Regions from separate parts of the Rhizobium indicum genome, predicted to be linked through region 1. Evidence: predicted binding sites of a transcription regulator. Region 1 holds the regulator's gene; each other region holds the start of a gene.
The links. Region 1 encodes LexA, which represses DNA repair genes until DNA is damaged. Its sites were predicted from a motif close to TGTTCNNNNTGTGTTCNG; they were not measured.
Positions count from the first base shown of each region.

Region 2: a site for LexA is predicted at 3,279-3,296, ahead of FFM53_RS36295 (ImuA family protein). Genes of this name have one in related genera too.
Region 3: a site for LexA is predicted at 2,728-2,745, ahead of recA (recombinase RecA). Genes of this name have one in related genera too.
Region 4: a site for LexA is predicted at 3,115-3,132, ahead of FFM53_RS11800 (2'-5' RNA ligase family protein). Genes of this name have one in related genera too.

Region 1 is NZ_CP054021.1:482,953-488,567, forward strand. Features, by position in the region: gene pdhA (pyruvate dehydrogenase (acetyl-transferring) E1 component subunit alpha) at 1-15, opposite strand, end outside; gene FFM53_RS02310 (FtsB family cell division protein) at 161-481, opposite strand; gene eno (phosphopyruvate hydratase) at 618-1,892, opposite strand; gene kdsA (3-deoxy-8-phosphooctulonate synthase) at 2,042-2,887, opposite strand; gene FFM53_RS02325 (VOC family protein) at 2,884-3,777, opposite strand; gene lexA (transcriptional repressor LexA) at 3,976-4,695, shown strand; gene FFM53_RS02335 (ComEC/Rec2 family competence protein) at 4,676-5,615, opposite strand, start outside.
Region 2 is NZ_CP054021.1:2,735,416-2,741,030, reverse strand. Features, by position in the region: partial or broken gene FFM53_RS13545 (error-prone DNA polymerase) at 1-862, opposite strand, end outside; gene FFM53_RS13540 (Y-family DNA polymerase) at 859-2,274, opposite strand; gene FFM53_RS36295 (ImuA family protein) at 2,315-3,259, opposite strand; gene FFM53_RS13535 (metallopeptidase family protein) at 3,421-3,858, shown strand; gene FFM53_RS13530 (DUF1737 domain-containing protein) at 3,961-4,167, opposite strand; gene FFM53_RS13525 (HpcH/HpaI aldolase/citrate lyase family protein) at 4,167-5,087, opposite strand; gene FFM53_RS13520 (hypothetical protein) at 5,225-5,458, shown strand; gene FFM53_RS13515 (VOC family protein) at 5,588-5,615, shown strand, end outside.
Region 3 is NZ_CP054021.1:80,245-85,859, reverse strand. Features, by position in the region: gene alaS (alanine--tRNA ligase) at 1-1,433, opposite strand, end outside; gene recA (recombinase RecA) at 1,587-2,681, opposite strand; gene FFM53_RS00340 (carbohydrate kinase family protein) at 2,911-3,855, shown strand; gene FFM53_RS00335 (pseudouridine-5'-phosphate glycosidase) at 3,928-4,854, shown strand; gene cckA (cell cycle histidine kinase CckA) at 5,089-5,615, opposite strand, start outside.
Region 4 is NZ_CP054021.1:2,367,501-2,373,115, reverse strand. Features, by position in the region: gene FFM53_RS11820 (MarR family winged helix-turn-helix transcriptional regulator) at 1-209, shown strand, start outside; gene ybaK (Cys-tRNA(Pro) deacylase) at 260-733, opposite strand; gene FFM53_RS11810 (ArsC family reductase) at 763-1,113, opposite strand; gene FFM53_RS11805 (M14 family metallopeptidase) at 1,274-2,335, opposite strand; gene FFM53_RS11800 (2'-5' RNA ligase family protein) at 2,441-3,040, opposite strand; gene FFM53_RS11795 (methylated-DNA--[protein]-cysteine S-methyltransferase) at 3,313-3,876, shown strand; gene FFM53_RS11790 (SDR family oxidoreductase) at 3,910-4,644, opposite strand; gene FFM53_RS11785 (Atu4866 domain-containing protein) at 4,786-5,160, opposite strand; gene FFM53_RS11780 (LysR family transcriptional regulator) at 5,266-5,615, shown strand, end outside.

The DNA of each region.
Region 1 (5,615 bases):
CTTTCGCGGCGCCATTCAACCCTCCCTATGGGTTTGTCGTTTCTTGGTGGCGCGTACCATAGGGAAGAAAATTGACCACAGCAATGCCATAATTGCATGGCTCGTATTCGGTCCTAAATTATTGGAAAAACTACTAAAATTCCAATTAACCTGTTTCCGGTTAATTGGAATAGTGGTTGAATACGACGATCTCGTCCGCGCGCGACATATTGAGCTGATAACGCGCTTTTTCGTCCAACATGTCCTTGTCGAGCGACCCGTCACTCAAGAGCGCGACCTGATTTTCCAGATGTTCGCGCTTCGCCTTCAAGATCGCAAGCTCTTTTTCACGCGCGACACGCTGATGCTCGAACGTCTCCGTCGCGCGCAGGCCGTAATCGCCATGAATGCAATGATAACCGAAATAGGAGAGGAAGGCGACCGTCATGGCCGGAATGACGAAGCGACCGATCTTTCTCTTCTTATGATGCTTTGTCCACATACACGCATGCTCTTGAACGCATTACCAATTCGTTCAATCTAACGCGCAGAGATTAACCGTTCGTTGACTCTAAAAAACGGGCAACAAAAAACCCGCGCCGGGAGGCGCGGGTCAAGCCATTGGAAATCAGATCCGATCAGCCGCGAATGATCGAGCGGCCGGCATACTGGGCCTGCGGGCCGAGGCCCTCTTCGATGCGGATCAGCTGATTGTACTTGGCAAGACGGTCGGAACGCGACAGCGAGCCGGTCTTGATCTGACCGCAGTTGGTGGCGACCGCGAGATCGGCGATGGTCGAATCTTCGGTCTCGCCGGAGCGATGGGACATGACGGCGGTATAGGCCGCCTTGTGCGCCGTGTTGACGGCATCGAGCGTCTCCGTCAGCGTGCCGATCTGGTTGACCTTGACGAGGATCGAGTTGGCGACACCCATGCGGATGCCGTCGCGAAGACGGGCAGAGTTGGTGACGAAGAGATCGTCGCCGACGAGCTGAGTCTTCTTGCCGGCCAGGTCGGTCAGCGTCTTCCAGCCATCCCAGTCGTCTTCGGCCATGCCGTCCTCGATCGAGATGATCGGATACTTGGCGGCGAGCTCGGCCAGATATTCGGCCATGGCGCCCGATTCCAGCGTGCGGCCTTCACCTTCGAGAACGTATTTGCCGTCCTTGAAGAATTCGGTCGAGGCGCAGTCGAGGCCGAGGCACATGTCGTCGCCCGGCTTGTAGCCGGCTTTCTCGATCGACTTCATGATGAAGTCGAGGGCCTCGGGCGCGCTCTTCAGGCCCGGTGCGAAACCGCCTTCGTCGCCGACATTGGTGTTATGGCCCTGCGCGGCAAGTTCCTTGCGCAGCGTATGGAAGACTTCCGAACCCATGCGCACGGCTTCGGCGATCGAATCGGCGCCGACCGGCAGAATCATGAATTCCTGGAAATCGATCGGGTTGTCGGCATGAGCACCACCATTGATGATGTTCATCATCGGCACCGGCAGAAGGCTGGCGGAAGCGCCACCGACATAACGGTAGAGCGGCAGGCCGGACGCCTGGGCCGCAGCCTTGGCAACGGCGAGCGATACGCCGAGGATGGCGTTGGCACCGAGGCGCGACTTGTTCGGCGTGCCGTCCAGCTCGATCATGATGTTGTCGATCTGGATCTGGTTTTCGGCGTCGATGCCGCCGATCGCGTCGAAGATCTCGGTGTTGGCGGCTTCGACCGCCTTTTCGACACCCTTGCCGAGGTAGCGCTTGCCGCCGTCACGCAGTTCGACCGCTTCATGCGCGCCCGTCGAGGCGCCCGAGGGAACGGCCGCGCGGCCCATGCTGCCATCTTCGAGATAGACATCGACTTCGACGGTGGGGTTGCCACGGCTATCGAGAATCTCGCGGGCGATGATATCGGTGATTGCAGTCATGGGTTCTTCCTGCTCGGTGGGTGATAAATGGTTCGAAACCTGTCTTAGTCGAAGGCGTGCAAATTACAATGCTGCAATAGCCTTCGGACCAGCGTTCGGATGTGGCCTATAGCACGATCATGTCAGACTGTTGAACGTCAAGCTGAACCTTAGGCCTTGGCGACCGCATCGAAGGCAAGCAGCTTTTCGAGAAGCCGCGGCATGTCCTTGAGATAGACCATGTTCGGGCCGTCGGAAGGGGCATTGTCGGGGTCCTGATGGGTTTCGACGAAGACACCAGCAATACCGGCAGCCACAGCGGCGCGCGCCAGGGTTTCCACGAATTCCCGCTGACCGCCGGAGGATTCGCCCTGGCCGCCCGGCTGCGCCACGGAATGGGTCGCATCGAAGATAACGGGCGCGCCCATCGCCGCCATGATCGGCAACGAACGCATGTCGGAAATCAGCGTATTGTAGCCGAATGAGGCGCCGCGCTCGCACAGCAGCACGTTCGGATTGCCGCTGGCATTGAGCTTCTTCAGGACGTTCTTCATATCCCAGGGAGCGAGGAACTGGCCCTTCTTGACATTGACGACGCGGCCGGTCTTGGCGGCGGCGATAAGAAGGTCGGTCTGGCGGCAAAGGAAGGCCGGGATCTGCAGGACATCGACGACCTTTGCCACCTCCCCGCATTGCTCGGCGGTATGAACGTCGGTCAGGACGGGAAAGCCGAATTCCTTCTTGAGGTCGGCAAAGACCTCCATGCCCTTTTCGATCCCGATACCGCGTTCGGCCGAAAGCGAGGTCCGGTTCGCCTTGTCGAAGGAGCTCTTGTAGACGAGGCCGATGCCGAGCTTTCCGCAAAGCTCTTTCAGCGTGCCGGCAACCATGAAGGCGTGGTCGCGGCTCTCCATCTGGCAGGGACCGGCAATCAGCGACAGGCGGCCGGTATTGGAAAAAGTGACCTGGCCTTGGCCTTCGCCGATCCTGACTTCGGAATTCGTATCAGTGCTCATCGTGTTTCCTCGAAGGCGAAGAGCGTGCCCTGCCCGGGCGCGCGCTTCACCAGAATGCGATTGTTCTTGCGCGTGTATGTCACCCCGTTAGCAGCCAAATGCGCTTCTGTCACGGCAAGATCGGCGACAGTGAAGAGGATTGCCCGGCCGCGCAGGCCGCGATCTGCGGATGAGCCGGCGATGTCGAAATAGGCCTCCAGCCCTTCCGGCGTCATCAGGCTGATTTTCGCATTCGATGCTGCGATATTGACGCCGAACCCGGTCTTCTCGACTGCCGATTGCGCCACGGCAAGGCTGACGAAGGCAGCGAAGGCGGCCGGCTCCGGCGTGCAAAGCGCGATCTCGATTAGGCCGGTGACGCCATTGGCATGCGTCTCCAGCGCGGCGCGGTCAGCCGGCAGCGTGACGCGCTCGACGGTGAAGAGCAGGAGATCAGGCGCGCGCAGGTCGCCGGCGAAAGCCAGCTTGAAGCCGGCAATCGTCTCGGAACCGTCCGGCATCGTCATCGGCCGGGTGAACTGCAGCATCTCGCCGGCGCTCGATCCGTTGCCGACGAAATTCTGATGATCGATGCCGGCATCCTTGCTGCCGAAAGCCAGCCCCGAAAGCCCCTCCTCGCCACAGCGGAAGCGAAAGGCCTGGTTGCGGGCGGTGAAGACATTGCCTTGCCGCGCTGATGCCTCGCTCTCCTCGACGCTCGCAATTCCGAGCGGCTCCAGATAGGTCTTGTCGGCAAAGAAGACGCAGGCATTCTCCGTTCCGAAGGGATGGCGCGCATCGGCGGCAACGGTGAAGCCGAGCTTGCCGAGCCTCTCGCGCGCCAGATCGATATTGACGACCGGCAGCACGACATGATCCAGCGGGTGCGGTTTGGCGGAGTGCTCGTTCATGATATCCCCCTCTCCTAACACGGCAGAGATGTGTGAGAGTGCCGCCCAAGGCAAGACTTGTGTGCCAATCCGGCGAATGAAAATAAAAATCTCAACGAGTTGGCGCCAAGTTTTACGGAAATTTAGCTACTTGCGGAACACATATGGAACATATAGTGTCTGTTCTGGATTTGTTTCAATCACGAGGTCACAACGTCGATGCTCACGCGCAAACAACAGGAGCTTCTCCTTTTCATTCATGAGCGCATGAAGGAATCCGGCGTTCCGCCATCTTTCGACGAAATGAAGGATGCCCTGGACCTCGCCTCCAAGTCCGGGATTCATCGCTTGATTACGGCGCTGGAGGAGCGAGGCTTCATTCGCCGCCTACCGAACCGCGCCCGCGCGCTTGAGGTCATCAAGCTTCCGGAGGCCTACAGCCCCAGCATTCAGCCCCGGCGCGGCTTTTCGCCGAGCGTCATCGAGGGCAGCCTCGGCAAACCTCAGCCGGTCACCGCCCCTGCTCCCGCAAAGCCCGTCGCCGACAACGGCAACTCGGTCTCCGTGCCGGTCATGGGCCGAATCGCTGCCGGTGTGCCGATCTCGGCGATCCAGAACAATACCCACGACATCGTCGTTCCGGCCGACATGCTCGGCTCCGGTGAACATTATGCGCTGGAGGTCAAGGGCGATTCGATGATCGACGCAGGCATCTTCGACGGCGACACCGTGATCATTCGCAACGGCAGCACCGCAAGTCCTGGCGACATCGTCGTTGCTCTCGTCGACGACGAAGAAGCGACACTCAAGCGCTTCCGCCGCAAGGGCGCCTCGATCGCGCTGGAGGCCGCCAACCCGGCTTACGAGACCCGGATTTTCGGGCCGGACCGTGTCAAGGTTCAGGGTAAACTCGTCGGTCTCATTCGCCGCTATCACTGACATTGGCTAGGCCCGATTCGGTAAAGCTGTTGCTGCGCCAGTCATAGGCGCGATGGCGCATCCATGGCCGCGACAATGCATCGAATGCGGTTGCGACCTCCAGGCCGGCGTCCGTGAAGCGCAACTCGATGGATCCGGTCCTGCGCAGCGTCTCACCGGTGAAGAGCGTCGCACCCGAGCGGCAGCTGTTGAAGCGAAGGCGGACCGAGGTCACGACGATATCGGCCGCGTCGCATGCCGGACCGAGATAGGCGGCATTGTCGATGACGGTTACCACCTGACCATTGGCGAGCCTTGATGTGCACCAGGCCTTCTTGACGCAGGAAAAGCGGTTTGCGTCTCCGCCCGCTGTGGCCGCCCGCATCGCGGTCCTTGCTTCGTTCTGCTGATCGCGGGAAAGCCTGACGCGGCGGTCTTCTCCCTCAGGCGGGATAGCAGGACCATCCAGCATCTTCGGCGGATCATGCCTCGGCAGGACCAGCGCTCTCTGCCACTGGTCGAAGATGAAATCCGGCGGTCTTTCACGGTTGGACGCCATGGCCGCCGCCTCGACGATTGCGACGAGACTGCCATCCTCCGAAATCACCAAATCCGGCGGACGGGGACCCGGCAGAAGCAGCAGGATGAGCGTTGCGACCGCGATGATCGATGTGCCGACATGGCGCAATCGGGTGCGGAGCAGCGTCAGCAGCAGAAAGCCTGCCACGGCGACGGCGAAATACCAGGCGGGCAAGCGGCCGACGTCTATATTGCCATCCCAGCCGGACACCGTCTTTGCGACCGCGATCACCAGATCGAGGCCGAATCCCACCACCTTCCAAGGCAAAACGTCCAGGCCGAAAGGCATGAGCAGCATCGCCAGCAGGCCGGCCGGCATGATGATGAAGGAGATGATCGGCATTGTCGCGAGGTTTGCCGGC
Region 2 (5,615 bases), 2.3 Mb from region 1:
AAGGTCAAGCTGTCGAAAAATACCTGCGTATTCTCGATCGCATCAGGGTAGTCCCGGAAGATCCGGGCCATTTCACGTGAATCCTTGAGATAGCGTTCGGCATTCGGCGCCAGCAGGAATCCGGCTTGCGCTATCTGTACATGCTCCCGGATCGCGATCACGACATCCGAAAGCGGCCGGCGTTCGGGATGATGATAAAGCGGCTGGTTGGTTGCAATCAGCGGCACGCGGTTTCGGGCGGCGAGCATGGAAAACACCGCAAAGACCTGCCTGTCGCGACCGTCATAGGCTGGCGCCAGCGCCATAAAAAAGGCCTTGCGGAAGCGTCTGCGAAACCGTTCCAGATAATCTTCCAGCGTCGACTGACCCGCCTGATGATCGACAGGGGTGCGATCCGGAACGAGGGCAAGCATCATCTCGTCCCCCCATTCCATGAGTTCCGCTTCCGTCAGGATGCAGCTTCCTTGACCGCTTCCTCCTTCAGATTGCCGGCGGTGAGAAGACGGCAAAGGTTCGCCCAGCCTCGCCGGTTTTGCGGATAGGCAAGGATATCAGGCGTTCCGTCGGAAAAGACGAGACGAGCGCCCGGCTGAATCCGGATAGGATCGAGGATCTCCTCCTCTTTTCCTTCCTTCTTCGCCTGGGCCAGAATCTCATCCCTGTTCTTGTATCTCTCCTCAAGCTGCTCCGCCTGCGCATGCGCTCGCACCACGCCGGCAACCGAATTCCGGTCCGCAATCCCGAGGCCGCCGAGCCTGAGATGAGCGGCCTGCACGACCATCTCCTCAGGGCCAGAGGCGCCTTCAAGAAACGAGAAATTCGTCCTCGTGCCGATCTCGAAGAATGCGCGCGCGATTGTCATGCGAACACGCCATGCATGAACCAGCGAGGATCAAGCGCCTGACCATAAAAGCCCCGCCGATAGATCCAGAAACGATGTCCAGTCTCATCCTCGATGCGGAAATAGTCACGCGCCTCGGCGTCACTTCCATCGATCCACCACTCCATGGCAATCCGTTCCGGCCCTTCGCTTCTTGCCACCTGATGCTGCATGCGCCGCCAGCGAAAGATCTGCGGCGGACCATCCGGCACTTCAGCAAGTATGGTCTCGACGGGCTCCGGCGTTGCAAAGAGCCGCAGCGGGCGCTCTTCGCGGAAAGGAAGCTGGATGTCCTGCGCTATCTTCCGCCTGGGAAGGCTCTCCATCACAGGAACCGTGATGACGGCGCGTTCCGGCACATGGCTCTCGCGGAGCTGGAAGCTTTGCAGGCAATCCGCACCAAGCCGGGCCGAGACCCGGTCGACGAAGGCCGAAAGCGAGACCTCTCCCTGACGGTCGCCCTCGAAATCACCCTGCGCCTCGTTGAAGGGATCGTGCCGCAACACATTCAACCGCAGGATCTCGAAACCATAGCCGGCATCGAGATCGTCATAGACCGCCTGCAATCGCTCGGAAAAAAGCCCGGCGATGAACTTTGGTTCGCGAAGCGGCTGCGAAGCGCCGACGGAGATACGAAAGACCCTGCCGTCGACGCGGAACAGGACCAGTTCGAACACCCGCCCTCCAGCCCCCCGCGCCTCCAGCGACGGCTGCAGCGATAAGGCGACCTGCCTGGTGACGGCAAGGATCTGCTCTTCCGTCCCGATGGGCTCGATCAGCCGGCTTTCGGCCGAGAGGCTGGCAACAGGACGCCGGGGCGAGACCGGCTCCTCTTCACGTCCCAGCGCCTGGTCGAGACGCAGAAGCAGCTCCGGGCCGAACCGGCGGGTCAGCGGCGCTCGCGGCGCATCGATGACGTCGCCGATATATTTCAGACCGAGCTTCTTCAGGGCATCGACGGTTTGTCCTTCCAGCCGCAAGGCTGCAACCGGCAAGGACATCAGCACATGTTCCGTCTCTTCGTCCTCGATCACGCCGCCTTGCCCGAAGCGGGACGCGGCCCAGGAAAGGCCGGGTGACGATGAGATCGCACCGCGGGCATCGAACCCCATATGAAAAAGCCGCGACAGCACATCCTTGAGAAGCGCCTTTTCACCGCCGAAAAGATGGGCGCAGCCGCTAATGTCGAGAAACAGACCGTCCTTGCCGTCAAACGCCACCAGTGGCGTATAGCGGTCGCACCAGTCGGCAATTGCCTCCAGCAACCGGCGGTCGGCCGCCGGATCCTCTTCCGCGACCTCGAGCATCGGGTACATGGCGCGCGCTTCGGCAACGCCCAGCTCCTTCCTCAACCCCAGCCTTTCGGCCAACTCGTCCAGTGCCGTCAGCCGCATGGCATTGTTGAGCTTGCCGGAACAGACGATAGGCGGCGTCTCAGGACGCCCTTTCGAACGCCAGGAGAGCCCCCATCGCTTGCGAGCGATGCGATCCGTTGGCAGATGCGGGAAGCTGAGCGCCAGAATGCGCTGACTGTTCGCCTGGAGGACGAACGAGGTTTGGTTCGGCGACAGGGAGAAATTCGCGTTCATGGGGATTCCACTCCAGAAGAAAGGAGAGCGGGGCCGGATTTCGGCTCTTCTCCAGTGTGAGACGGAAAATCGGATTGCCGATGCTGCCGGAAAGTGTCGATCCATCCGGCAACGGCCGCAGAGCGGACGGGGCCGGTTCGACATGCAGACGCAAGGCCGCACTGCTTGCCTCCTCCGCTCCCGCTTGACGGACAAGAAAGAGCGGACGGCGGGCAGCATGCGCCCTGAGACTGAGCCGGCGGCTTTCGGTCAGGCCGAAATGGACGGGATTGCCCCGCACTTCGAAGATGACGGCCGAGAAGGCAGCGCTTTCCACCGCCACCTCCGCCAGCCAGAGCGCCTCATCCAGCTTGCGCGGCGCCGCATGGAGAAACCGCTCCGGGCTCAGTCCGAAATCCCGAAGCCCGGGAGCATAGGGACGGCCGGCCTCCAGCGTGCCGACGGCATCGCCGATCCAGAGCAACGGCAGAAGGCGGCCGGCATCCGCTTCCTGTTTTTGCAGCCGCGCGGCAACAGCCATCGCCAGCCCGCTTGCAGCACCGGCATCGCGAGACAGAGCGGAACGGAATTCGGTGATCGCATCAAGCGGCAGGCCGCCTTCCAGCGCCCCGTCGAGAAACTCCACCCCAAACGGCAGGGGCGGCAGCGTGCGCTCCTGGCGGGTCTTACGTCCTTCCGCCACGGCTTCCCGTTCCGCTGCAGCAAGCGCCGGCGCGGGCCTTCCCTCCAGTCTGGCGATGGTTTCGCGGAGCGCAAAAAGCCGCTCGCGCGCCAGGGCGTGCTGCGCCATGGCGTTCTCCAATCCGTCTTGTTCCTGTTATGTTCTTATAGATTCCAGAGAGCTAATGAAGAGTCAACGGCCATTTTCTATGAAAATATTCCTGCCTTTGATTCCGCACTCGAAAATCGGCGATAAAGGTTCTATATGGGCCCGCAAAGGAAGGAATATTCATGGCCCGCATAGACCAGAGCGATGATTGGCGGGACCGCCATGCGCCGACGATCAGCGCCTTCGAGTCGCTGGCGATGGAGGCCTACAGCCATCTCCCGGATGAATTCCGCCAACTGACGACCAACCTCACGATCGAGATCGAAGATTTCCCCGATGACGACGTTTTCGAGGACATGGCGCTGGAAACCCCTTTCGATCTGCTCGGCCTTTTCGAGGGCAGGGGCATTTCCGAACGTTTCACGGTGGAAACCGGCGAGATGCCGAACCGCATCCGCCTCTACCGCCGTCCCATTCTCGACTACTGGGCTGAAAACGACGAGACGCTCGGTGACATCATCACCCACGTCCTGATCCACGAGATCGGCCACCATTTCGGGCTGAGCGACGATGACATGGAGCGGATCGAGGCCAGCGCCGAGGAAGCCGCCGAACGATAGAGCGCCGCGCGTCCAAGGACGCGCTAAGGACGCGCTATCACTTTCAATCACGCATAACCCCCGAAAATCGATTACGATTTTCGGGGGTTATGCGCTAAAACCTCACTGCTCGGAGAGCTTCATCTCGGGATCGTAGTCCTTGCCTTCGACATGCTTGACGACGGCCTGGCCGCACTGCATCGCACCGGTTGCGGCATTGAAGGCATAGGTCGGCGAGCCCTCCAGCGACCAGCCCTTGTTGAGGGCGGCGGTGACCTTATGGCAGAAGGAAGCATCGTCGGGACCGGTCAGGAAGCGGTAGAGTTTCATCACATCGTCTTTCGTGCTGCAGCCTGGCGGGCTGCGATAAGGCGCGCTTTATGGACCAGACTTTCCGCCTGGACAAGATGCAGCCGCTCGACCATCCGCCCGCCTGCATTGATGACATTCAGCCCATCGGAAGCGGGGTCGGCAAAGGCTGCTATGATCGCCTCCGCTTCCGCAATCGCTGCCGGATCCGGACCGAAATGCCGGTTGGCGGGCTCGATCTGCGCCGGATGGATCAGCATCTTGCCGGCAAAGCCCATGGCCCGGCCCTGCAGACATTCGGCATCGAAACCCTGTTCGTCCCTGAAATCGTTGAAGACGCTGTCGATCGCATCGAGCCCGTAAGCGCTGACCGCAAGGACGACCTGCATCAGCCACGGCACGAGATAGTTCCGCCCCGGCTGCGGCAGCACGCCGGTTTCCTTGCGCAGGTCGTTGAGCCCGACGACGAGACAATCGAGCCGTGAGCCCGGCGTGCGCCCGGCTTCGGCGATAGCAGCCGCATTGAGGATGCCGCGCGGTGTCTCGATCATCGCCCAGATGCGCAGATCTTCCGATGCATCGGCCTCGGAGAGAAGGTCGCCCACCGCCATGACATCCTGCGGCTCGTCGACCTTCGGCAGCAGCACGGCATCGGGACCAAGCGCCGTCACCAGCTCCATGTCCGCCAGGCCGAAATTGGTGGACAGACTGTTGATGCGGATGATCCGCTCCTTGCCTTGGAGCGGCCGAGCCGAAAAGAAATTCCTCAGATTTTCCCGCGCTTCCGCCTTCTTTTCCGGCGCCACGGAATCCTCGAGATCGAAGATCACCGCATCGCAATCGACCGCATGGGTTTTTTCAAGGGCGCGGGGATTGATGGCAGGCACGCTCAGCACCGAACGGCGCAGGCGGATGGGGCGGGTCGTCGGGTTTCGGCTCATGGCGAATTACTGCCAAGCTTTGAAAGCCGAAGCAAGCAGCCCACCCCAGAACCTCCCACAGAACAACAAAAAGCCATGCTTGCCTTGCAGAGAGGAAAGAGAAGGACCACATTCCTTTCCGAAGAAAGGTCTCTAACATGCAGAACATTCGCTCCATCTTCCTCATGCTTGCCGGCGCCACCGTTTTCGTGGCGATGCTGCTTCTCACCTTTTCAGTGACGCTTGCCGTCGGCGGCATCCTGACCGTGCTCATGGTCGGACGCGCGCTTTCGATGAAGATGAAGCCCGCTCCGGTCCGCGCCAAGGCAAATAACGGCCAGCGCGAGATGCGGGTCTGGAACGACGGCCGCGGCACGATCATCGATCTCTGATCACCTTTTTGCTGAAAATTTTGGTTCGCCGAAAAATTTCGGCCGACACTGTCGGATCACGCTTCCATGCTACGTCCTTGAAGCAGCCAGGCATTCAGCCGGCGTTCAAAAAACGAATGGAGGACAAGCATGGATGCGACGACAGAGAGCAACCCGA
Region 3 (5,615 bases), 400 kb from region 1:
GCAGCGACAGCGCCGTCCTTGACGATTGCCTGCACGACACCCTCGGCCGTCTCGGTATCGTATCCGAGGAATTCGGTGGCGCCGTGTTTTTCCCGAAGCTCGAACCAGACGGTTTCCGTTGCCTTCTCGCCGGAACCCGCCCAGTGCGAGCGGGCTTCGGCCTTCTGGCGCTGCATCGCATCGGTGAAGCCGGAGATGTCGACACCGATCTCACGGGCACGCAGTGCATCCTGCGTCAGATCGAGCGGGAAGCCGTAGGTGTCGTAGAGCTTGAAGGCGGTCTCACCATCCAGCATATCGCCCTTGGAAAGATCCGTCGTCGCGTCCGACAGAAGCGACAGGCCTCGTTCCAACGTCTTGCGGAAGCGGTTTTCCTCCAGCTTCAGCGTTTCCGAGATCAGCGCCTCGGCGCGCACCAGTTCCGGATAGGCGCGGCCCATCTGCTGCACCAGCGTCGGCAGCAACTTGTAGACCAGCGGTTCCTTGGCGCCGAGCAGCTGTGCATGGCGCATGGCGCGGCGCATGATGCGGCGCAGCACATAACCGCGGCCCTCATTCGACGGAAGCACGCCGTCAGCGATCAGGAAGGCCGAGGAGCGCAGATGGTCGGCGATGACGCGGTGGCTGGCGCTGCCTTCCGCCTTGACGCCCATCGTGTCCTCGATGGTGCCGATCAGCGTGCGGAAGAGATCGGTGTCGAATACGCTCTGAACGCCCTGCAGAACGGCGGCCATGCGCTCCAGGCCCATGCCGGTATCGATCGACGGACGCGGCAGCGGCGAGCGCTCGCCGGGTGCAGTCTGCTCGAACTGCATGAAGACGAGGTTCCAGAATTCCAGGAACCGGTCGCCATCTTCCTCCGGCGAGCCCGGAGGGCCGCCCCAGACATTCTCACCCTGGTCGATGAAGATTTCCGAGCACGGGCCGCAGGGGCCGGTATCGCCCATCTGCCAGAAATTGTCTGAGGTCGGGATGCGGATGATCTTGTCGTCGGAAAAGCCGGCGATCTTCTTCCACAGCGTCGCAGCTTCTTCGTCCTCGGAATAGACGGTCACCAGCAGGCGGTTCTTCGGAAGGTCGAAGCCTTCGGTGACGAGCTTCCAGGCAAGCTCGATCGCATTCTCCTTGAAATAGTCGCCGAAGGAGAAGTTGCCGAGCATCTCGAAGAAGGTCAGGTGGCGTGCAGTATAACCGACATTGTCGAGGTCGTTGTGCTTGCCGCCGGCTCGCACGCATTTCTGCGAAGACGTCGCCGTCGAATAGGGACGCTTTTCGAGGCCGGTGAAGACGTTCTTGAACTGCACCATGCCGGCATTGGTGAACATCAGCGTCGGGTCGTTGCGCGGCACGAGCGGGCTCGACGGAACGATCTCATGGCCGTTCTTCTTGAAATAGTCGAGGAAGGTCGACCGGATATCGTTCACACCGCTCATGCTATGCCCTTCAATGCTGCCGGAGGCAGGTAATTTAAATTCATCGGCTTTTAACGTTCACCCCCGCCGCTGTCCAGCAGACAAACAAAACCGGCCGCATTCTCATCAGGAATGCGGCCGGTTGGAACTGTCCGATGAGTTTAGGCGCGAAAATTACATTTCCGCAGTGGCATCGCCATCGCCGTCATCGGGGTCCGGTCCGCCGTTCTGCAGGAAGCGGTCGGCGATCAGGCCGGCATTCTGGCGCAGCGACAGTTCGATCTCGCGGGCGAGATCCGGATTGTCGCGCAGGAAGGTCTTGGCGTTTTCACGGCCCTGGCCGAGGCGCTGGCTGTTATAGGAGAACCAGGCGCCCGACTTTTCGACGATGCCGGCCTTGACGCCGAGATCGACCAGTTCGCCGGTCTTGGAAACACCCTCGCCATACATGATGTCGAACTCGACCTGCTTGAAGGGCGGCGCCATCTTGTTCTTGACGACCTTGACGCGGGTCTGGTTGCCGATCACCTCTTCGCGCTCCTTGACCGCGCCGATGCGGCGGATGTCTAGGCGCACGGAAGCATAGAACTTCAGCGCATTGCCGCCCGTCGTCGTTTCCGGCGAACCGAACATAACGCCGATCTTCATGCGGATCTGGTTGATGAAGATAACCATGGTGTTCGACTTCGAGATCGAAGCGGTGAGCTTGCGCAGCGCCTGGCTCATCAGGCGCGCCTGAAGACCGGGAAGGCTATCGCCCATCTCGCCTTCGATTTCGGCACGCGGCGTCAGGGCAGCGACCGAGTCGACGACGAGAACGTCGACGGCGCCGGAGCGCACCAGCGTATCGGTGATTTCAAGCGCCTGCTCGCCGGTATCGGGCTGCGAGATCAGAAGGTTCTGCAGGTCGACGCCAAGCTTGCGGGCATAGACGGGATCGAGCGCATGTTCGGCATCGACGAAGGCGCAGATGCCGCCCTTCTTCTGCGCTTCGGCAATCGTCTGCAATGCAAGCGTGGTCTTACCGGAGCTTTCCGGCCCGTAGATCTCGATGATGCGGCCCCTCGGCAGGCCACCAACGCCGAGTGCAATATCGAGACCAAGCGAGCCGGTCGAGATCGTCTCGATCTCGACAACATTCTCGTTGGAGCCGAGTTTCATGATCGAGCCCTTGCCGAACGACCGCTCTATCTGTGAGAGTGCCGCTTCAAGCGCCTTGCTTTTGTCCACCGATTTGTCCTCTACCAGCCGCAATGAATTCTGAGACATCCGATCCACCTTTAGGTTATTGAAGCCGCTCAAGCAATGTCGAGTTTGTACCCTATTTGTTCCATTCTCGCAATAGGCGATCAAACAGTTGAAAGAAAAAGGTAAAACGACACGTGTTCTGCATTTGTTTTATCAATGAAAAGCAACGGCTTAGGCCAAAAGTGCCGACTCCGCCGCGTCAGGGCGCACCGTATCGATTCGTCCTTCGGGCATCGGGAGAGCGGATCGGATGAAGAAAAAGATTCTTGTTCTCGGCGGTGCGCATATCGACCGGCGTGGCCGCATCTCGGGCGAGACGGCGCCTGGCGCCAGCAATCCCGGCACATGGTTCGAGGAGCCGGGCGGCGGTGGCTTCAATGCGGCGCGCAACCTGGCAAGGCTCGGTTTTCAGGTGACGATGATCTCGCCGCGTGGCGGCGATCCGATGGGCGAGACGGTCGGAGAAGCTGCCGATTTCGCCGGCATCGACGACCGGCCCTTCGTCTTCCTCGATCGCAAGACGCCGAGCTACACGGCGATCATCGAGAAGGACGGCAATCTGGTGATCGCCCTTGCCGACATGGATCTCTACCGCTTCTTCGTGCCGCGGCGTCTGTCCATCCGCTGGGTGCGGGAGGCCTTCGCCGCCCACGATTTCATCCTCTTCGATGCCAACCTGCCGGAAGAGACGATCGCGGCGATCGTCGCAAAGGCGCATTCCCTCGCCAAGCCTGTTGCGGCAATCGCCATCTCGCCGGCCAAGGTCGTCAGGCTGAAACCCTGCATCGGGGATATCGACTACCTGTTCCTGAATGAGGCTGAAGCTGCCGCTCTTACCGGCGAGCGGCCGGAAGAGGCTGCGGGCTGGCCGCCGTTGCTGAATGAAATTGGCATCAGGAATGCCGTCGTCACCCGCGGCCGGCGCGAGCTCGTCGCGCTTTGCGAGGGCCGCGCCATGACGCTGCAGCCACCGATCGCCGACACCGTCGCCGATGTTACGGGTGCCGGCGATTCTCTTGCGGCCGGCACACTCGCCGCATTGATATCAGGCCTTTCGCTCGAAGAGGCCGTCCGCCACGGCACTGCGGCCGCCATACTGACCGTGCAGTCGCGGCACGCCGTCAACGAAAATCTGACGCCCGATCTGCTGAATGAGGCGCTTGCCCTTGTTCCCCAGGTCAGAATTCTGCATTGAAGCGGCTGATTAAATAGTTGAGCATGATGTCGTCACTTCGGCATCATGCTCTGTCGATCACAGGACAAGACCATGACCAAGCCCATCTCCCCTCTTCTGCCGATCGCCTATTCGAAGGAAGTCGCCAGCGCCAAGCAGCGCGGCGCACCGCTGGTGGCGCTGGAATCGACCATTATCACCCACGGCATGCCCTATCCCGGCAATATCGAGATGGCCCGCAGCGTCGAGGCGATCATCCGCGAACAGGGTGCAGTGCCGGCAACGATCGCCGTCATTCACGGCACGCTGCATATTGGTCTTGAAGCCGCGGAACTGGAGCAACTCGCCAAGGCGACCGAAGTGATGAAGGTGTCGCGCGCCGATCTCGCCTTCGCCATCGCCGAGCGCCGCACCGGCGCCACCACGGTCGCGGCCACGATGATCGCGGCGGCGCGCGCCGGCATCCGTGTCTTTGCCACAGGCGGCATCGGCGGCGTGCATCGCGGTGCCGAAGAAAGCTTCGATATATCAGCCGATCTCGAGGAACTCGCTCGCACCGGCGTCATCGTCGTCTGCGCCGGCGCCAAGGCGATCCTCGACATTCCGAAGACGCTGGAAGTGCTGGAAACTCGCGGCGTGCCTGTCGTCACCTATGAGAGCGAGGATTTCCCCGCCTTCTGGTCGCGCTCCTCGGGCATCCACAGCCCGCTGTCGCTGAACAGCCCGGCCGCCATCGCCAACTTCCAGACGGTGCGCGAACAACTCGGCATCGACGGCGGCATGCTCGTCGCCAACCCCGTGCCCGAGGCCGACGAGATCGCGCGCGAAGAGATGGAAATCTATATCGAGCGGGCGCTCGACAGCGCCGAACGCGACGAAGTCACCGGCAAGGCGGTCACACCCTATCTTCTGTCGACCATCTTCGACCTGACGGACGGCCAGAGCCTGAAGACCAACATCGCGCTCGTCGAAAACAACGCGCGGCTTGCTGCTGAGATTGCGGTGGCGCTGGGTGAATGAGAGCTACGGGCTGCCGGTTATGCCGAGCAAGCCCCCTCTGGCCTGCCGGCCATCTCCCCCACAGGTGGGGAGATTGGCTGGAGCCACCGGCTTTCTGAACAAATGTCCCTTTCAACTCGGTGAAGCGTTGATGTGATGGGAAGCGTTCGCCCCTTGTGATCTCCCCACCTGTGGGGGAGATGCCCGGCAGGGCAGAGGGGGGCCAACACGGCACGACCTCTCCGTCAAACCTCCTCACCCGTCCAACGTCTCCTTCACCACAACAGCAAGCTGCTTCAGCGAGAAAGGCTTCGGCAGGAAGCCGAACTTCGCCTCCGGCGGCAGGTTGCGGGCAAAGGCATCTTCGGCATAACCCGAGACGAAGATGAACTTCATGTCGGGATAGGTCTTGCGCAGCTCGCGCAACAGCGTCGGCCCGTCCATTTCGGGCATCACGACGTCGGAAACGACGATATCGACCTTGCCGTCGAGTTCTTCCAAGATGGCCAGCGCCTCGACGCCCGAGCCCGCCTCGTGCACGGTGTAGCCGCGCGTTTCCAGCATGCGCTTGCCGCCGCGGCGCACCGCCTCCTCGTCCTCGACGAGAAGGATGACGGCCGATCCCGTCAGGTCCTCCGGCTGCTGCGGCGATACCGGCAGCGGCACCACTTCGGCCCCGGCGATGGCGCCGTCGATCGAACCTGCTTCGGCGGCCACCGCCGGCTCCGGAATGTGGCGCGGCAGGAAGACGCGGAAGGTCGTGCCCTTGCCGACTTCGGATT
Region 4 (5,615 bases), 1.9 Mb from region 1:
TCGACCGGTTGGAAAAAGAGGGCCTGGTCCGGCGCGAGGCCTTCGCCGAGGATGGACGCGGCCGCTGGGTGGTGATGTCAGATGCCGGCCGAAAGCTTCGCGAGCGCATGTGGACTGTCTATGCCAGATCGATCGAGACCCATATCGGCTGCAAGCTTGCCGAAAGCGAGGCGAAGACGATCGCCGGCCTGCTCGACCGCTTCTTATAGCAGGAGCATGATGCCGAAAACCGCTTGCAGTTTTCGGCATCATGCTCCGATCAGGCAATCAGCGGCGCGGCGACAGCCTTCAGCGCCTTCAACGCAGCCTTCGGATCGAGCCGCACCTGCAGCCCGCGCTGCCCGCCATTGATATAGACCAGCGGTTCGCCAAGCGCGGCTTCCTCGATCGCGGTCGGCACCGTCTTCTTCTGGCCGAACGGGCTAATGCCGCCGACATGGTAGCCCGTCAGCCGCTCGGCATCGGCGGGCTTCATCATGTTGGCCGATTTGCCGTGAAAGGCGCTGGCAAGCTTCTTCATGCTGACTTCGCGGTCCGACGGCACGACGACGCAGACCGGCTTGCCGTCCACCTCCGCCATCAGCGTCTTCAGCACCCGGTGCGGCGCCTCGCCGAGCGCTTCGGCCGCCTGCAGCCCGACGCGCTCGGCATTGGGGTCGTAGTCATAGGCATGAACGGTGAAGGCGACGCCTGCCTGCGAAAGAAGCTGTGTCGCGCGCGTGGTCTTGGACATCTCTTCCCTCGTGAGTTCAGCGGCGCCTGTCAGTCACCGAATGCACCGGCGTAAATCTCCGGCTTGAAGCCGACCAGCAATTTCCCCTTCGCCTCCAGCACCGGCCGCTTGATCATCGACGGCTGGTCGAGCATCAGGGCGATCGCCTTCTCGCGGGTGAGCTTCTCGCGCTCCGCATCGGGCAATTTGCGGAAGGTGGTGCCGGCGCGGTTGAGCACGGTATCGAGGCCGGCCTGGTCGATCCAGGCTTCGAGATGGGCGCGGTCGATACCGAGCGCCTTGTAGTCGTGAAACTCATAGGCGACGCTATGTTCTTCCAGCCAGCTGCGGGCCTTCTTCATCGTGTCGCAATTCTTGATGCCATAGATGGTGACAGCCATACCCGATCGATCTCCCTGTGATAGCAGCGAGATAACATGCACGAAGGCCGGCGCAAACGCCGTGCGACGTTTTATCCCCGAGCGCGTTGGCGAGCATGGTAACAGCTCCGGATTGATTGGCATCTCAGGCAGCGATCAACGCCGGCAGAGCCCTCGCGGCTCAATTCTCCAGCGTGCCGGCCTTGCGGGAAGCCTTGCTGGGTTCGTCGCAGGCGATCTTCATCAGGTCGCCGCGCCGCCGCACCAGCCGGTCGGAGGTCCGGGTCAGGATCAGCCCGTCCTGCGGCGCGGTGAGCTCGATGCTGCCGCCCGGCTGCCCCGGCCGGGTGACGATCGTCACTAGGCGGTCACCTTCCGCAATCCTCTCGCCGATATCGCGGTGGAAGAGCACGGCGCCGCCTTCTGGTGTGCGGATGATCTCGACATTGTCGAGCGGCACGGCCGGACCGGAAAATGCCGTTGCCGCCGGCTTTTCGTCGCCAACGATCCCCCGTGTTGCGAGGAAGTGCCAGAGCCCGTCCGCATCCTTTTTCGCCAGCATCGGATCGACATCGCGCTTGCCGCGCAGCTCGACGGTGACGGAGAGTTTGCCGGGCAGCCGGGGCCGGCGTTCGCCTGGAACTTCATATTTCCACGCAAAGCCGACGGCCTCCTCGAAGGCCGAGCTTTCGCCATCCGAAAGCAGCACGGCCTCCATGTCTAGCGCGGCGGCGAGATCGGCCGCCTCCGGCCAAAAGGCCTCGTCGATATAGGCATATTGCAGGGATTCGTCGTCGCAATGAAGGTCGAGCACGAGATCAGCCCCAAGCGCCATATGCAGCAGCTGCCGCTTCAATCTGTCGGTAGCCGGGTAATCATCAAGATCCTCGATCAGCGTCGCGCGATCGACAATGGAGATCAGCGGAAAATCCCGGTTGAAATTGGTGCGTGAGCCCAAATCGAAACGACCCTGCAGCTCGCCAAAATGCGATTGCGCCGCACCGATCGGATTGGCCTGCGGCACGATGGTGATGTCGCCGGCGATCCCGCCTTGGCTTTCCGCCTGCCGCAGCCGCTCGCAGAGGAAATGCAGCAGCACCGTTCCAGGCAGCTCGCCGGCATGCAGAGCCGCCTGGATATAGGTCTTCGGCGCCTTCGGATCGCGGCCCTTAAAGCGCAGCACCGGCAACCGCCACTCCGTTCCCGGCGTATCTCCAGGGATGATGATCTCTGAAACGTCCATGCTGATTTCGCTCCCCGTTTGCACCAATGCCCCGGAACAGGCTTTCGGAGCTTTATGCGCGGAAATCAGGCAAGCGCAAGCCGAGATCCGCGGATCTCGCTTTCCTCAGCCGAGCAACGGCCAGCGATCGATGATCCGATGTTCGGTTTTTCCGAGAACACTGTGGATGAGCAGGAATTCGGACGCCGTCCATGAAACGAGTGTGTCGAGGGTCGCCGGTGGCACGGCTTTGCGGTCGTAGAGCAGTGTCATGTGCGGCTTGAAATTGCCGCCAATATTGTGGGGAAATCCGTCATTGTGCATGCTGACGCCAAGTTGAACACGCAGTCGGGTGAGCGGTTTCCGACCGCCTTCGCCGCAAAGCACAAGCGCTCGGGCCTGCGGGAATCGCATGATCCGATCGAAGCTCATTGCGATCGGGGCACTCTCGACTGCGGCGCCGGCCTGTAGCGCTGCGAAGACCACATCCTCCGGCAGGCTCGCATAGTCGCCGACCCAGATGATCGTTACATGCAATGTCGTCAGCCGCGGCTTGCCGGAAAGGGAGAAGGCTCGACAATAGTCATGGGCGATCGACGCCGCCTGCTGCTCGATGGCGTCAGGAGGATAGAGGGCGAAGAAAAGTCGGTGTTTAGCATCGTGAGTCTTGCCCGGCCGTCTGCGCCTTTTTTTGTCGTCTCCGAACTCGAGGAGCATCTGATTCATAGAATTTCAGGTCGTCATGACCCTCCTCGTCGTCTCCAAAAAGCAAGCAGGATATTCTTGAAAGAAAGAAAAGCAAGAACAAAAAGAGAACATAATCTCCCAATATGCTGGCCGTCGAACTAATCAGATCATCACCCCCGGGGCCGGATGGAATGTACGTTTCCTGGGGGGATCGCGATCTTTCCCGAAAGCCCGGCGCGCGCAAGAAACGGGTTGAAACAGCGGCCGTCCCATACGATTTTGAGGGTCATCGAAAACGCGGAGGCTGTGTCATGGCTGAGACAACGCACCACTATCTCATCTTCGAAACCGCGGGCGGTTTCTGCGGCATTGCCTGGAGCGATGCCGGCATCACCCGCTTCCAACTGCCGACCAAAGCAGCAGAAGCGACCGAACGGCTCTTGCTGCGCCGCCTGCCGGATGCCGAAGCCGGCACGCCGACGCCTGCTGTGCTGGAGACGGTCGCGGCGGTGAAACGCTATTTCCAGGGTGAGGAGACGGATTTTTCCGGCGTCGAACTCGATCTTGCCGGCCAGGATGCCTTCTTCCGGGATATTTATGCGGCGGCAAGGCGCGTCGGCTGGGGCCGCACCACCACTTACGGCGCGCTGGCGAAGGAGCTCGGCGTCGGGCCGGAAGCCGCCCGCGACGTCGGCCAGGCAATGGCGAAGAACCCTGTCGCTCTGATCATCCCCTGCCACCGCGTACTCGCGGCCGGCGGCAAGATCGGCGGCTTCTCGGCGCCCGGCGGGTCGTCATCGAAGGCCCGCATGCTGGAGCTCGAAGGCGTCAACCTTGCACCGCCGCCGCCCGCCCAGCAGTCGCTGGGTTTTTAGGCGGCGGCGATCTCTAACAACAGCGTTCGCCGCTCAATGCGGGCTGGCTGTCGGCCGGATGATGATCTCGCTGACATCGACATCATCAGGCTGGCTGACGGCGTAGAGGATCGAATTGGCGATGGCCTCGGGGCTGATGGTGATCGCCCTGAAAGCCTTCATCGCGTCCCGCGCCGTCGGATCGGTGATGGTGTCGGCCAGTTCCGATGTCGTCGTGCCGGGAGAGATGACGGTCACGCGGATACGATCGGTCTCCTGCCGCAATCCGTCCGAGATCGCCCGCACCGCGAATTTCGTCGCGCAATAGACAGCCGCCGTCGGCGAGACGCTGTGGCCGCCGATCGAAGACAGGTTGATGATCTGCCCTGATCCCTGCGCCTTCATGATCGGAAGCGCCGCCGCGATGCCGTAGAGAACGCCCTTGATGTTGACGTCGACCATCCGGTTCCACTCATCGACCTTGAGAGCCTCGAGCGGCGAGAGCGGCATGACGCCGGCATTGTTGATGATGACGTCCAGCCGGCCGAATTCGGAGCGGGCAAAGCCTGCAAAGGCCTCCACCTGGGAACGGTCGGTGACATCAAGCTGTCGCAGGCGCACCGTCCCGCCGTTTGCGGCGATTTCGCCGGCGAGTTCCTCCAGGCGCTCGGTGCGGCGGGCGCCGATCACGATATGGGCGCCTGCGGCAGCCAGCATCTTTGCCGCGGCCTCTCCGATACCGCTGCTGGCGCCGGTGATGGCAATTACTTTTCCTTTGATATCAGACATTTCAAGCTCCATTATACGCCGCTCGCCTGGCGATGCGGCTGAGGGTTTTTGGTGGTCAGGTGGGAAAATCGGCGCTGAGCGTCGTCTCCGCCCAGGCATCGAAATTTGCGCGTAGCGCATCGTTGCCTTTCAGGCGGCACATCATTTGCGCCGAAGCACCATGCCGCCATGATGGAGGGTGTTGCCGTCGACGAAATCGCCGTCGGCCGTGAAACCCGTGTCATCCCAATATTCGATGTGGCTTCCGGTGACTTCGTAGCGTCCCCGGTAGGCGCTTTCCCGGCTGCCACGAGCTTCGTCGTAGCGGCCATTGGGCAGAAGTTCGTGGCGGACGCGGCCATCATCCGTAACCCATATGCCGACATAGGGATGTTGCTGCATTCTGTTCTCGCTTGTTTGTTGTTGCTGAGTTTCTCGGTCGTTCACGGTGTCGGCGGCGGACGAACTGGTCGCCGCGCCAGCCAGGGTGACCACCGCGAGAAACTGCAGGAGGGGGCTTCTGAAAATCCTTCGCATTGCCTTGCCTTTCGAAGCCTTCGTTGACCTCGACTGAAAGATAGTACGGAGAACCTGAGTGATTAAGTTGCCAATCCAGGATGGCTTGGTTAGAAGTGCTAACCAATGGTCGACGATCTCGAAGGTATTTCAGTTTTTCTTGCGGTAGCGGAGGCGCGCAACTTCCGGCTCGCCGGCGAGCGGCTTGGCGTCACCCGCTCCGCCGTCAGCCAGGCCCTGCAGCGCCTCGAGGATCGGGTCGGCGTCGCCCTGGTCCAGCGCACAACGCGCAGCGTCAGTCTGACCGAAGCCGGCGAAGTGTTCTTCGACGCGGTTCGTCCATCGGTCCGGCAGGTCAAGGACGCAATGCAGGCGGTGCGGGAAATGCAGGCGCGCCCGAGCGGCTGGCTCAGGATCACCGTTTCTTCGATCGCCGAGAACTTTCTATCCGGCACGTTGCTGGCCGGCTTCATGGA